Regions from separate parts of the Paraclostridium dentum genome, predicted to be linked through region 1. Evidence: a T-box and tRNA genes for the amino acid it is inferred to sense, from the RefSeq annotation. Region 1 holds a T-box; the other regions hold tRNA genes.

Evidence for each region. The T-box of region 1 lies ahead of pheS (phenylalanine--tRNA ligase subunit alpha). A T-box ahead of a tRNA ligase gene usually reads a tRNA of that ligase, here a tRNA-Phe.
Region 2: it encodes a tRNA-Phe, which carries the amino acid that the T-box ahead of pheS (phenylalanine--tRNA ligase subunit alpha) is inferred to sense. The anticodon was not compared.
Region 3: it encodes a tRNA-Phe, which carries the amino acid that the T-box ahead of pheS (phenylalanine--tRNA ligase subunit alpha) is inferred to sense. The anticodon was not compared.

Annotation. Positions count from the first base shown of each region.
Region 1 is NZ_CP183813.1:2,715,432-2,719,570, forward strand. Features, by position in the region: gene pheT (phenylalanine--tRNA ligase subunit beta) at 1-1,193, opposite strand, end outside; gene pheS (phenylalanine--tRNA ligase subunit alpha) at 1,209-2,228, opposite strand; T-box leader at 2,284-2,515, opposite strand; gene ACN6I1_RS12630 (TrmH family RNA methyltransferase) at 2,576-3,373, opposite strand; gene ACN6I1_RS12635 (potassium channel family protein) at 3,377-4,048, opposite strand; gene ACN6I1_RS12640 (TrkH family potassium uptake protein) at 4,069-4,139, opposite strand, start outside.
Region 2 is NZ_CP183813.1:2,956,176-2,960,314, forward strand. Features, by position in the region: rRNA gene ACN6I1_RS13765 (16S ribosomal RNA) at 1-1,494, opposite strand, end outside; tRNA gene ACN6I1_RS13770 (tRNA-Met) at 1,643-1,719, opposite strand; tRNA gene ACN6I1_RS13775 (tRNA-Phe) at 1,733-1,808, opposite strand; tRNA gene ACN6I1_RS13780 (tRNA-Ile) at 1,814-1,890, opposite strand; tRNA gene ACN6I1_RS13785 (tRNA-Pro) at 1,896-1,972, opposite strand; tRNA gene ACN6I1_RS13790 (tRNA-Trp) at 2,002-2,077, opposite strand; tRNA gene ACN6I1_RS13795 (tRNA-Ile) at 2,088-2,164, opposite strand; tRNA gene ACN6I1_RS13800 (tRNA-Pro) at 2,172-2,248, opposite strand; tRNA gene ACN6I1_RS13805 (tRNA-Ser) at 2,257-2,348, opposite strand; tRNA gene ACN6I1_RS13810 (tRNA-Ser) at 2,358-2,446, opposite strand; tRNA gene ACN6I1_RS13815 (tRNA-Lys) at 2,449-2,524, opposite strand; tRNA gene ACN6I1_RS13820 (tRNA-Gln) at 2,537-2,612, opposite strand; tRNA gene ACN6I1_RS13825 (tRNA-Arg) at 2,620-2,696, opposite strand; tRNA gene ACN6I1_RS13830 (tRNA-Gly) at 2,713-2,786, opposite strand; tRNA gene ACN6I1_RS13835 (tRNA-Tyr) at 2,796-2,880, opposite strand; tRNA gene ACN6I1_RS13840 (tRNA-Thr) at 2,885-2,959, opposite strand; tRNA gene ACN6I1_RS13845 (tRNA-Asn) at 2,964-3,039, opposite strand; tRNA gene ACN6I1_RS13850 (tRNA-Asp) at 3,056-3,132, opposite strand; tRNA gene ACN6I1_RS13855 (tRNA-Val) at 3,138-3,213, opposite strand; tRNA gene ACN6I1_RS13860 (tRNA-Gly) at 3,226-3,299, opposite strand; tRNA gene ACN6I1_RS13865 (tRNA-Glu) at 3,309-3,383, opposite strand; tRNA gene ACN6I1_RS13870 (tRNA-Met) at 3,398-3,473, opposite strand; tRNA gene ACN6I1_RS13875 (tRNA-Leu) at 3,488-3,576, opposite strand; rRNA gene rrf (5S ribosomal RNA) at 3,582-3,698, opposite strand; rRNA gene ACN6I1_RS13885 (23S ribosomal RNA) at 3,843-4,139, opposite strand, start outside.
Region 3 is NZ_CP183813.1:3,120,986-3,125,124, forward strand. Features, by position in the region: tRNA gene ACN6I1_RS14790 (tRNA-Cys) at 1-31, shown strand, start outside; tRNA gene ACN6I1_RS14795 (tRNA-Leu) at 46-134, shown strand; tRNA gene ACN6I1_RS14800 (tRNA-Met) at 149-224, shown strand; tRNA gene ACN6I1_RS14805 (tRNA-Glu) at 239-313, shown strand; tRNA gene ACN6I1_RS14810 (tRNA-Gly) at 323-396, shown strand; tRNA gene ACN6I1_RS14815 (tRNA-Val) at 407-482, shown strand; tRNA gene ACN6I1_RS14820 (tRNA-Asp) at 488-564, shown strand; tRNA gene ACN6I1_RS14825 (tRNA-Asn) at 581-656, shown strand; tRNA gene ACN6I1_RS14830 (tRNA-Asn) at 688-763, shown strand; tRNA gene ACN6I1_RS14835 (tRNA-Thr) at 768-842, shown strand; tRNA gene ACN6I1_RS14840 (tRNA-Tyr) at 847-931, shown strand; tRNA gene ACN6I1_RS14845 (tRNA-Leu) at 946-1,029, shown strand; tRNA gene ACN6I1_RS14850 (tRNA-Gly) at 1,040-1,114, shown strand; tRNA gene ACN6I1_RS14855 (tRNA-Arg) at 1,128-1,204, shown strand; tRNA gene ACN6I1_RS14860 (tRNA-Gln) at 1,212-1,287, shown strand; tRNA gene ACN6I1_RS14865 (tRNA-Lys) at 1,300-1,375, shown strand; tRNA gene ACN6I1_RS14870 (tRNA-Ser) at 1,378-1,466, shown strand; tRNA gene ACN6I1_RS14875 (tRNA-Phe) at 1,470-1,545, shown strand; tRNA gene ACN6I1_RS14880 (tRNA-Met) at 1,554-1,630, shown strand; tRNA gene ACN6I1_RS14885 (tRNA-Ile) at 1,640-1,716, shown strand; tRNA gene ACN6I1_RS14890 (tRNA-Pro) at 1,741-1,817, shown strand; tRNA gene ACN6I1_RS14895 (tRNA-His) at 1,824-1,900, shown strand; tRNA gene ACN6I1_RS14900 (tRNA-Lys) at 1,909-1,984, shown strand; tRNA gene ACN6I1_RS14905 (tRNA-Cys) at 2,006-2,079, shown strand; tRNA gene ACN6I1_RS14910 (tRNA-Arg) at 2,090-2,166, shown strand; tRNA gene ACN6I1_RS14915 (tRNA-Val) at 2,180-2,255, shown strand; gene ACN6I1_RS14920 (DUF2508 family protein) at 2,438-2,689, shown strand; gene ACN6I1_RS14925 (hypothetical protein) at 2,716-3,129, shown strand; rRNA gene ACN6I1_RS14930 (16S ribosomal RNA) at 3,483-4,139, shown strand, end outside.

The sequences.
Region 1 (4,139 bases):
CCATTAAGAACTGTACCACAACCTAATTCTTCTATTAATTGACAAGCTCTATTTACAGCAGCTTCTGTTAGATTTACATCTATTCCTTTTTCAAATCTTGATGAAGCTTCTGTTCTTAATCCTAATTTTTTAGATGTTGCTCTTATATTTTCCTTTGCAAAACTTGCTCCTTCAAGGAATATAGATGTAGTGTTATCTTTTACTTCAGAGTTTTCTCCTCCCATGATACCAGCTAAGTCTAAAGTCTTATCTTGGTTTCCTATAACTAACATATCTGATGTTAATGTTCTTTGGGCACCATCTAATGTAGTAAATTTTTCACCTTCTTGTGCAAGTTTTACTATCATCTTATTATATTTTATATCTTCTAAGTCAAATGCATGAAGTGGTTGACCAAGTTCTAACATAACATAATTAGTTATATCTACTATATTGTTTATAGGTCTCATACCTGCTTCTATAAGTCTTCTTTGCATCCAATATGGAGAAGGCCCTACTTTAACATCTTTAATAACCTTACCACAGTATCTTTTACATAATTCTGTTTGAACATCTATTTCAAACTTCATTTCTTCATCAGATCCATTTACAGTTATTTGTGGATATTTTAATTCTTTGCCTAAAGTTACTGCAGCTTCTCTAGCTATTCCTATTATTGATCTACAGTCAGGTCTATTTGATGTTATTTCAAATTCTATTAAAGCATCATTTATTCCTAATGCTTCTCTTACGTCCATACCTAGTTCAAATGAATCTTGGTGGTCTAATATATATATTCCATCTTTTTTATGTTCTTCTACATATTGAGAAGGTATAGTTAATTCTTCTGCTCCACAGAACATTCCCTCTGAAAGAACTCCTCTTAATTTACCTTTTTTTATTTTAAAATCACCTGGTAGAACAGCTCCTATTCTTGCAACTGAAACATAATCTCCAACATTTATATTTGTAGCATTAGTTACTATTTGAAGTATTTGACCATCAGCCACTTCAACTTTTGTAACCTTTAATCTATCTGCATCTGGATGTTGTTCTATTTCAAGTATTTTACATACTTCAACTCCATTAGTTTCTTTTCCGAAGAACTCTACTTTTTCAACCTTTGAACCAGTCATAGTCATCATATCAGCGAATTCTTGAGTTTCTCTATCTATATCAACGTAGTCTCTAAGCCATTTTAAAGGTACTAACATATCAAATCCTCCTAATTAAAATTGATTTAAAAATCTCATATCATTTTCGAATAATAGTCTTATGTCATCTATTTCATACTTAAGCATTGTTATTCTATCAAGACCCATACCAAAAGCAAATCCACTATAAACTTCAGGGTCTATTCCACAGTTTCTTAATACATTTGGATGTACCATACCAGCTCCTAATATTTCTATCCAACCTTCCCCTTTACACATCTGACATCCTGCACCTTGGCACTTAAAGCAAGTAACATCTACTTCTGCACTTGGCTCTGTGAATGGGAAGTTGTGTGGTCTAAATTTAGTTTTAGTATGTTCTCCAAATAACTTCTTAACAAACATATCTAATGTTCCTTTTAATTGAGCCATAGTAACATCTTTTCCGACTACAAGCCCTTCTATTTGATGGAACATTGGTGAATGTGTTGCATCTGGAGCATCAAATCTAAAACATCTACCTGGAGATATTATTTTTATTGGTAACTCTTCATTTTTCATTGTTCTAACTTGAACTGGAGATGTTTGAGTTCTAAGTAATAATTCATCATTTATATAGAATGTATCACTCATATCTCTAGATGGATGGTCTTTTGGTGCATTTAATGCATCAAAGTTATTTTCAACTGTTTCAACTTCTGGTCCTTCTGCTATCGAGAATCCCATTCCTATAAATATTTCATTTACTTCATCTATAATTTGAGATATAGGATGTTTTTTACCTACTTTAAATTCTTTAGCTGGCATAGTTACATCTAAAACTTCTTCAGCTAATTTTCTTTGCTTTTCAATATTTTTTAATTCATCTTTTTTAGTACTTATAGCAGTATCTATTGCTTCTCTAACTTCGTTAGCAACCTTTCCTATTACAGGTCTTTCTTCAGCTGATAATTTACCCATTTCTTTTAATATAGATGTTATTTCACCTTTTTTTCCTAAGTACTTAACTCTTAAAGACTCTATTTGCTCTATATCTTGCATGTCTTTTATTTCACTTAATGCTGCTTGTTGTAAATTAAGTAGTTTTTCTTGCACTATATTCACCCTTTCACTTTAATTTTTATACATCAAAAAAAGCCCTTCATCCCTATCTAGGGACGAAAGGCTATTGTTTCGCGGTACCACCCTAGTAGCTTGATTTATTAAAAATAATTCAAACCACTCGAAAAACGTAACGTGTTTTTAACGTCATAACCTACTTAAATTTCAGCCATGATACTCCAGAGGGAACTTCTTTTAATAACTTAGAAAGTACTTTCAGCCTAGGTACTTATCTCTGCGCTAAGGACTATTAAAATACTTTTCTCTTTCATAGTATTTTAAATATTAAACTTTGATTGTAAATTATATCATATATAGTGTGAATTTTCAATACAACTCTATTATATCATATATTTTTTGATTTCATACATAAGTATAGCTGAGCTTATAGCTGCATTTAAAGATTCAGCTTTTCCGTATATAGGTATTTTAACTAGTATATCTGATTTTTTTATAAGTTCATCATTAACACCATTAGCTTCATTACCTATAACAAGAGCTGTTTTATAGTTATATTCTACTCCATCATAAAAGTTATTTGTATTTAAATAACTTGATACAATATCAAATTTCCTATCTTTTAGTTCTTTTAATGCTTCATCTTGAGTCATATTTATTATTTTCATATCGAATATTGACCCCATTGTAGATCTCGTAACTTTACTATTATATATATCTACACAACCTTTTAAGTTTATTATAGCATCTACACCTGCTGCATCTGCTGTTCTTATTATAGTTCCCATGTTCCCTGGGTCTTGTATTCTATCTAAAATTAATACAAATCTGCAATTTTCATCTAAAATATCTTGAATATTATTTTTTTGTATACCAACAACTCCAACTATACCTTGAGTGCTTTCTGTATCTATAAACTCATTAAATATCTTATTTGTAGTTTTGTATACTTTTATATTTTTACTTTCTAAAACTTTTAAGAATTCAATATGTTCTTCTTTAGTCTCAAAATTTTCATTTATAAATACATATTGTAAATCTGCATTACAATCTATAGCTTGAGTTAAAATTCTAAATCCTTCTATTAAAAATTTAGACTCTTTTAATCTATTTTTGCTTTTTAAAAGAGATTTAGTTAATTTAACTTTTTCATTATCCTTACTACTTATCGATACTATCATTTTTTATTTTCTCCTAAATGAAAAGTCACTATCTGCTGTTATTGTACTTATTTTGCTGTTTTGACCTATAACAACTAATATACTTCCTGCATTTAATTTTTCTTCTGGAGATGGTGTAACATTTATAGTTTTATCACACTTTATAGCTAATACTGTTATTTCATATTTAGCTCTTAAATCTAATTCTATTAATGTCTTACCTTCCCATTCTCTAGGTGTAACAATTTCAACTATAGAATAGTCTGGATCTAACTCTATATGGTCTAATATATTATTTGAAACTAAATTGTGTGCTACTCTAACTCCCATATCTCTTTCAGGGAATACAACTCTATCAGCACCTATTTTATATAAAACTTTAGCTTGTAGTTCATCTTTTGCCTTACATACAATTTGCTCTACACCCATTTCCTTAGCTATTAACGTAGCCATTATAGAAGCTCTTATATCTGAACCTATCGCAATTATTGCTACATCAAAATTTCCCATACCTAAAGCTCTTAGTGCTTGTTCATCCGTAACATCTACAATCGCTGCATGTGTAACTTTCTCAGATATAGCTTGCACTGCATCATCACTTTTATCTATTGCCATTACTTGATGTCCTAGCAAATGCATTGTAGTTGCTACTGACGATCCAAATCTTCCACAACCTATAACTATATATTGTTTCATACCTGTTCTCTCCTAACTTTCTATCCTACTATAATTTTACCTTCTGGGAATCTTATAACTTGTTTTTTAACAGAATTTTTAGCGACTAAAG
Region 2 (4,139 bases), 240 kb from region 1:
TGATCCAGCCGCACCTTCCGATACGGCTACCTTGTTACGACTTCACCCCAGTCATTGGTTTCACCTTCGACGGCCGCTTCCTAAAAGGTTAGCTAACCGGCTTCGGGCGCCCCCAACTTCCATGGTGTGACGGGCGGTGTGTACAAGACCCGGGAACGCATTCACCGCAGCATTCTGATCTGCGATTACTAGTAACTCCAGCTTCATGTAGGCGAGTTTCAGCCTACAATCCGAACTGAGAATGGCTTTAAGGGATTAGCTCCACCTCGCGGCTTGGCAACCCTCTGTACCACCCATTGTAGCACGTGTGTAGCCCTAAGCATAAGGGGCATGATGATTTGACGTCATCCCCACCTTCCTCCGAGTTATCCTCGGCAGTCCCTCTAGAGTGCCCAACTTAATGCTGGCAACTAAAGGCAAGGGTTGCGCTCGTTGCGGGACTTAACCCAACATCTCACGACACGAGCTGACGACAACCATGCACCACCTGTCACCACTGTCCCCGAAGGGAAATCTCCGATTAGGGAGAGGTCAGTGGGATGTCAAGCTTAGGTAAGGTTCTTCGCGTTGCTTCGAATTAAACCACATGCTCCGCTACTTGTGCGGGTCCCCGTCAATTCCTTTGAGTTTCACTCTTGCGAGCGTACTTCCCAGGCGGAGTACTTAATGCGTTAGCTGCGGCACCGAGGGGGGTAACCCCCGACACCTAGTACTCATCGTTTACGGCGTGGACTACCAGGGTATCTAATCCTGTTTGCTCCCCACGCTTTCGTGCCTCAGTGTCAGTTACAGTCCAGAGAGCCGCCTTCGCTACTGGTATTCCTCCTAATATCTACGCATTTCACCGCTACACTAGGAATTCTACTCTCCTCTCCTGCACTCAAGTTCTCTAGTTTCAAAAGCTTACTACGGTTGAGCCGTAGCCTTTCACTTCTGACTTAAAAAACCACCTACGCACCCTTTACGCCCAGTAATTCCGGATAACGCTAGCCCCCTACGTATTACCGCGGCTGCTGGCACGTAGTTAGCCGGGGCTTCCTCCTCAAGTACCGTCATTATCTTCCTTGAGGACAGAGCTTTACGACCCGAAGGCCTTCATCGCTCACGCGGCGTTGCTGCATCAGGCTTTCGCCCATTGTGCAATATTCCCCACTGCTGCCTCCCGTAGGAGTCTGGACCGTGTCTCAGTTCCAGTGTGGCCGATCACCCTCTCAGGTCGGCTACTGATCGTTGCCTTGGTAAGCCATTACCTTACCAACTAGCTAATCAGACGCGGGTCCATCCTGTACCGCCGGAGCTTTGATACAAAAGCCATGCGACTTTCATATATTATCCCGTATTAGTATACCTTTCGGTATGTTATCCGTGTGTACAGGGCAGGTTACCCACGCGTTACTCACCCGTCCGCCGCTCTCTCCGAAGAGATCGCTCGACTTGCATGTGTTAGGCACGCCGCCAGCGTTCATCCTGAGCCAGGATCAAACTCTCAAATATAATTTAAAAAGTTGTCCATCGCTCAGCTAATCATTATCTGAATATCTGGCTTGGTTGTTTGTGTTTAATTCTTTTAAAAAGAATTTATATAATTAACCTACTGTTTAATTTTCAAAGTTCTTAAATATGTTTAAGTATATTTCTTAGATGGTAGCGGTAACAGGAGTCGAACCTGTGACCTTTCGGGTATGAACCGAACGCTCTAGCCAACTAAGCTATACCGCCACAGTTATATAAATGGTGCCCAGAGGCGGAATCGAACCACCGACACGGGGATTTTCAGTCCCCTGCTCTACCGACTGAGCTATCTGGGCATTTCTGGTGGGCCTAGCTGGACTCGAACCAGCGACCTCACGCTTATCAGGCGTGCGCTCTAACCACCTGAGCTATAGGCCCCCAATTGGTCGAGGTGGAGGGACTCGAACCCCCGGCCCCATGGTCCCAAACCACGTGCGCTACCAAACTGCGCTACACCTCGATATAATCTTATTTATATAATTGTTTTAGTGGCAGGGGTGGAGGGACTCGAACCCCCGGCGCACGGTTTTGGAGACCGACGCTCTACCAACTGAGCTACACCCCTATGCATTTTTTGGTGGACCTTCAGGGACTCGAACCCCGGACCTACCGGTTATGAGCCGGGCGCTCTAACCAACTGAGCTAAAGGTCCACTTTATTGGTCGAGGTGGAGGGACTCGAACCCCCGGCCCCATGGTCCCAAACCACGTGCGCTACCAAACTGCGCTACACCTCGACAATCACTGGCGGAGAAGGAGGGATTCGAACCCTCGCACCGGTTAACCCAGCCTAATCCCTTAGCAGGGGATCCTCTTGAGCCACTTGAGTACTTCTCCATATTAATTTGGCGGAGAGGGTGGGATTCGAACCCACGGCCCCTTTCGGAGTCACTGGTTTTCAAGACCAGCTCCTTAAACCACTCGGACACCTCTCCATTGGTGATCCATCCGCGACTCGAACGCGGGACACCCTGATTAAAAGTCAGGTGCTCTACCGACTGAGCTAATGGATCATTTTATTTACTTGGCAGGGGATGCAGGACTCGAACCTACGCATGTAGCAGTCAAAGTGCTATGCCTTACCGACTTGGCGAATCCCCTATGAATGTGGTGAGCGCACAGGGATTCGAACCCCGGACACACGCCTTAGAAGGGCGTTGCTCTATCCAGCTGAGCTATGCACCCACATTATATGTTATTCTGGAGCGGGTGAAGGGGATCGAACCCTCACAGCCGGCTTGGAAGGCCGGAACTCTACCATTGAGCTACACCCGCATATTTAATTGGTGGAGGATGGTGGATTCGAACCACCGAAATCGTCGATAACAGATTTACAGTCTGCCCCCTTTGGCCGCTCGGGAAATCCTCCACGTTGGAGCTAGTGATAGGAATCGAACCTACAACCTGCTGATTACAAGTCAGCTGCTCTACCGTTGAGCCACACTAGCATATTGGCGGGAATAACAGGACTCGAACCTGTGACCCATTGATTAACAGTCAATTGCTCTACCAACTGAGCCATATTCCCGCGTATTTAATTATTTTGGCGACCTGGAAGGGACTCGAACCCTCGACCTCCAGCGTGACAGGCTGGCATTCTAACCAGCTGAACTACCAGGCCGCAATTGGTGGGACTAACAGGGCTCGAACCTGTGACCCCCTGCTTGTAAGGCAGGTGCTCTCCCAGCTGAGCTATAGTCCCATGTGTTTATTCTGGAGCGGGTGAAGGGGATCGAACCCTCACAGCCGGCTTGGAAGGCCGGAACTCTACCATTGAGCTACACCCGCATATTTAATTGGTGACCCATAGGGGAATCGAACCCCTGTTACCGCCGTGAAAGGGCGGTGTCTTGACCGCTTGACCAATGGGCCTTATATAATTTTAATGGTTGCGGAGGCAAGACTCGAACTTGCGACCTTCGGGTTATGAGCCCGACGAGCTGCCAACTGCTCCACCCCGCGATGTTTTATTAAAATGGTGCCGAAGACCGGAATCGAACCGGTACGAGAGGTAAGTCCCGCAGGATTTTAAGTCCTGTGCGTCTGCCAGTTCCGCCACTTCGGCACATCACCTAGCTACGTCCTACTCTCCCAGGCAGCTTCCCACCAAGTACCATCGGCGCTAAAGAGCTTAACTTCTGTGTTCGGAATGGGAACAGGTGTATCCTCTTTGCTATAATAACTAGATTATGTTGTTCTGTTTTGAACAAGTATTATATTAACATTTTAATTAAAAAATGTCAATATATTTTTTTAAAGATATTTAAGTAAAGTAATATCCTAGAGTTAGCACCCTGAAAACTGAATAACATTTATTAAGATTAAATAATCTTGGTCAAGTCCTCGATCTATTAGTATCGGTAAGCTACATACATTGCTGCACTTACACCTCCGACCTATCAACCAGGTAGTCTTCCTGGGATCTTACCCTTACGGTGGGAAATCTTATCTTGAAGTTGGCTTCGCGCTTAGATGCTTTCAGCGCTTATCCATTCCGTACATAGCTACCCAGCCATGCCCTTGGCAGAACAACTGGTACACCAGAGGTACGTCCATCCCGGTCCTCTCGTACTAAGGACAGGTCTCCTCAAATTTCCTACGCCTGCGACGGATAGGGACCGAACTGTC
Region 3 (4,139 bases), 410 kb from region 1:
ATCCCCAGTTCGAATCTGGGTGTCGCCTCCATAAAAAAATTGAATGCCGAAGTGGCGGAACTGGCAGACGCACAGGACTTAAAATCCTGCGGGACTTACCTCTCGTACCGGTTCGATTCCGGTCTTCGGCACCATTATAATAAAACATCGCGGGGTGGAGCAGTTGGCAGCTCGTCGGGCTCATAACCCGAAGGTCGCAAGTTCGAGTCTTGCCTCCGCAACCATTAAAATTATATAAGGCCCATTGGTCAAGCGGTCAAGACACCGCCCTTTCACGGCGGTAACAGGGGTTCGATTCCCCTATGGGTCACCAATTAAATATGCGGGTGTAGCTCAATGGTAGAGTTCCGGCCTTCCAAGCCGGCTGTGAGGGTTCGATCCCCTTCACCCGCTCCAGAATAAATATGGGACTATAGCTCAGCTGGGAGAGCACCTGCCTTACAAGCAGGGGGTCACAGGTTCGAGCCCTGTTAGTCCCACCAATTGCGGCCTGGTAGTTCAGCTGGTTAGAATGCCAGCCTGTCACGCTGGAGGTCGAGGGTTCGAGTCCCTTCCAGGTCGCCAAAATAATTAAATACGCGGGAATATGGCTCAGTTGGTAGAGCAATTGACTGTTAATCAATGGGTCACAGGTTCGAGTCCTGTTATTCCCGCCAACTTAATTAAAAATAAATAAACTAATAATGTGGGAATATGGCTCAGTTGGTAGAGCAATTGACTGTTAATCAATGGGTCACAGGTTCGAGTCCTGTTATTCCCGCCAATACGCTAGTGTGGCTCAACGGTAGAGCAGCTGACTTGTAATCAGCAGGTTGTAGGTTCGATTCCTATCACTAGCTCCAACGTGGAGGATTTCCCGAGCGGCCAAAGGGGGCAGACTGTAAATCTGTTGTCAGTGACTTCGGTGGTTCGAATCCACCATCCTCCACCAACTTAATAATTTGCGCGGATGTGGCGGAATTGGCAGACGCACCAGACTTAGGATCTGGCGCCTATGGCGTGGGGGTTCGACTCCCTTCATCCGCACCAATTGTACTATGCGGGAATAGTTCAGTGGTAGAGCGCAACCTTGCCAAGGTTGAAGTCGCGAGTTCGAATCTCGTTTCCCGCTCCAAATAAAATAATGTGGGTGCATAGCTCAGCTGGATAGAGCAACGCCCTTCTAAGGCGTGTGTCCGGGGTTCGAATCCCTGTGCGCTCACCACATTCATAGGGGATTCGCCAAGTCGGTAAGGCATAGCACTTTGACTGCTACATGCGTAGGTTCGAGTCCTGCATCCCCTGCCAAGTAAATAAAATGATCCATTAGCTCAGTCGGTAGAGCACCTGACTTTTAATCAGGGTGTCCCGCGTTCGAGTCGCGGATGGATCACCAATGGAGAGGTGTCCGAGTGGTTTAAGGAGCTGGTCTTGAAAACCAGTGACTCCGAAAGGGGCCGTGGGTTCGAATCCCACCCTCTCCGCCAAATGCCCAGATAGCTCAGTCGGTAGAGCAGGGGACTGAAAATCCCCGTGTCGGTGGTTCGATTCCGCCTCTGGGCACCAAAATATGTGGCGGTATAGCTTAGTTGGCTAGAGCGTTCGGTTCATACCCGAAAGGTCACAGGTTCGACTCCTGTTACCGCTACCAATACAAAGTGGACCTTTAGCTCAGTTGGTTAGAGCGCCCGGCTCATAACCGGTAGGTCCGGGGTTCGAGTCCCTGAAGGTCCACCACTTTTATCATTTTAAGAATTACTTCGAGGTGTAGCGCAGTTTGGTAGCGCACGTGGTTTGGGACCATGGGGCCGGGGGTTCGAGTCCCTCCACCTCGACCAATTATGGTGGGTATAGCTCAGTTGGTTAGAGCGCCAGATTGTGGCTCTGGAGGTCGTGAGTTCGACTCTCATTATCCACCCCATAAAAGTTGATCCATTAGCTCAGTCGGTAGAGCACCTGACTTTTAATCAGGGTGTCCCGCGTTCGAGTCGCGGATGGATCACCATTTTTTTATATATTGAAAAATGGCGACATAGCCAAGTGGTAAGGCAGTGGACTGCAACTCCTTGATCCCCAGTTCGAATCTGGGTGTCGCCTCCAATATAATAATGCGCCTATAGCTCAACTGGATAGAGTGTCTGACTACGAATCAGAAGGTTAGGGGTTCGAGTCCCTTTGGGCGCACCATAAATAAATATACGGGATTATAGCTCAGCTGGGAGAGCACCTGCCTTACAAGCAGGGGGTCACAGGTTCGAGCCCTGTTAATCCCACCAGTGTAAAACATCTAATTTGAATAAATTAGATGTTTTTTTATTGCTAATTTTAGGAAAGCTTTATCTATTGTCAAAATAAGATTAAAGATGTAATATATACATTAAAAAGACATAGATAGGTATATCTAAAGTTATTTTTGGCAAGATTCTAGGTAAATAATAAATTTGTTGGAGGAATTTTTATGCCTAGAAAAAAAACTTTAAAATATGATATAGAGAATAAAAAAATTATAAAAGAAATAAAGGCAGCACAATTAGAAATTAAACATGCGGAGAATTTTTTTCAATTTGTAAATGACCCTGAGTTAGTTGATGTAGCTATATATGATTTAGAAGCTAAAAAATCAAAATACTCATATTTAATAAGGGTTGCAAAAGAAAAAGGAATTAAAAATTCTTTGGAAGAGTGTTTAATTGAATCATTGGCTAAATAATTAACACAGGATGAGGAGAATTATATATGTACATATTATTCGGTAATGAAATTGTAGATAGTGAAGAAATTAAATCATTAATAGAGAATGAAAGTCCATTTAGAGTGGATAAAGATTTAAGCAAAGGATCTAAAAGAGAAGATATTATTGCATTCCAAATTAGTGTAGATATTGAAGAGTTAAATGAAATAATAAAAGAAGAATATGAATTAAGTGAAATGGAAACAGAAGATTTATTTGATGAATATATGACTTTAGCAGATGAAATCGGTGTAGATTTAGAAGAATTAATGCCAGAAGGAGCTATTCTTAATGTTAGATCATATAAGTGGGATAATTCAGAAGATAGAATAAAAGCTGTTGTGGCAATAACTCATGAAGAAGTTGGAGAAATGAAACTAAGAGATATAACTAAAAGATTATTAAGTCAAGTTGATTAATTCATAAATTTAATAATTAAAGTGGTCTATGATTTTAAATGACTACTTTAATTATAATATTATGTTATTTTTATTTAAATAATATAATATTAAAAACACTGTATTATGTGTAAATTTCAACATAAAACTCAAAAATAATAAAAAAATAAAATTAAATTTTAAAAAAGTGTTGACGATGTTAAATTAAGATGGTATAGTATTACTTGTCCTTAAGAAAAGGGCAAAATAAAAATGAACTTTGAAAATTAAACAGTAGGTTAATTATAAAAATTCTTTTTTTAAGAATTAAACACAAACAACCAAGCCAGATATTCAGATAATGATTAGCTGAGCGATGGACAACTTTTTAAATTATATTTGAGAGTTTGATCCTGGCTCAGGATGAACGCTGGCGGCGTGCCTAACACATGCAAGTCGAGCGATCTCTTCGGAGAGAGCGGCGGACGGGTGAGTAACGCGTGGGTAACCTGCCCTGTACACACGGATAACATACCGAAAGGTATACTAATACGGGATAATATATGAAAGTCGCATGGCTTTTGTATCAAAGCTCCGGCGGTACAGGATGGACCCGCGTCTGATTAGCTAGTTGGTAAGGTAATGGCTTACCAAGGCAACGATCAGTAGCCGACCTGAGAGGGTGATCGGCCACACTGGAACTGAGACACGGTCCAGACTCCTACGGGAGGCAGCAGTGGGGAATATTGCACAATGGGCGAAAGCCTGATGCAGCAACGCCGCGTGAGCGATGAAGGCCTTCGGGTCGTAAAGCTCTGTCCTCAAGGAAGATAATGACGGTACTTGAGGAGGAAGCCCCGGCTAACTACGTGCCAGCAGCCGCGGTAATACGTAGGGGGCTAGCGTTATCCGGAATTACTGGGCGTAAAGGGTGCGTAGGTGGTTTTTTAAGTCAGAAGTGAAAGGCTACGGCTCAACCGTAGTAAGCTTTTGAAACTAGAGAACTTGAGTGCAGGAGAGGAGAGTAGAATTCCTAGTGTAGCGGTGAAATG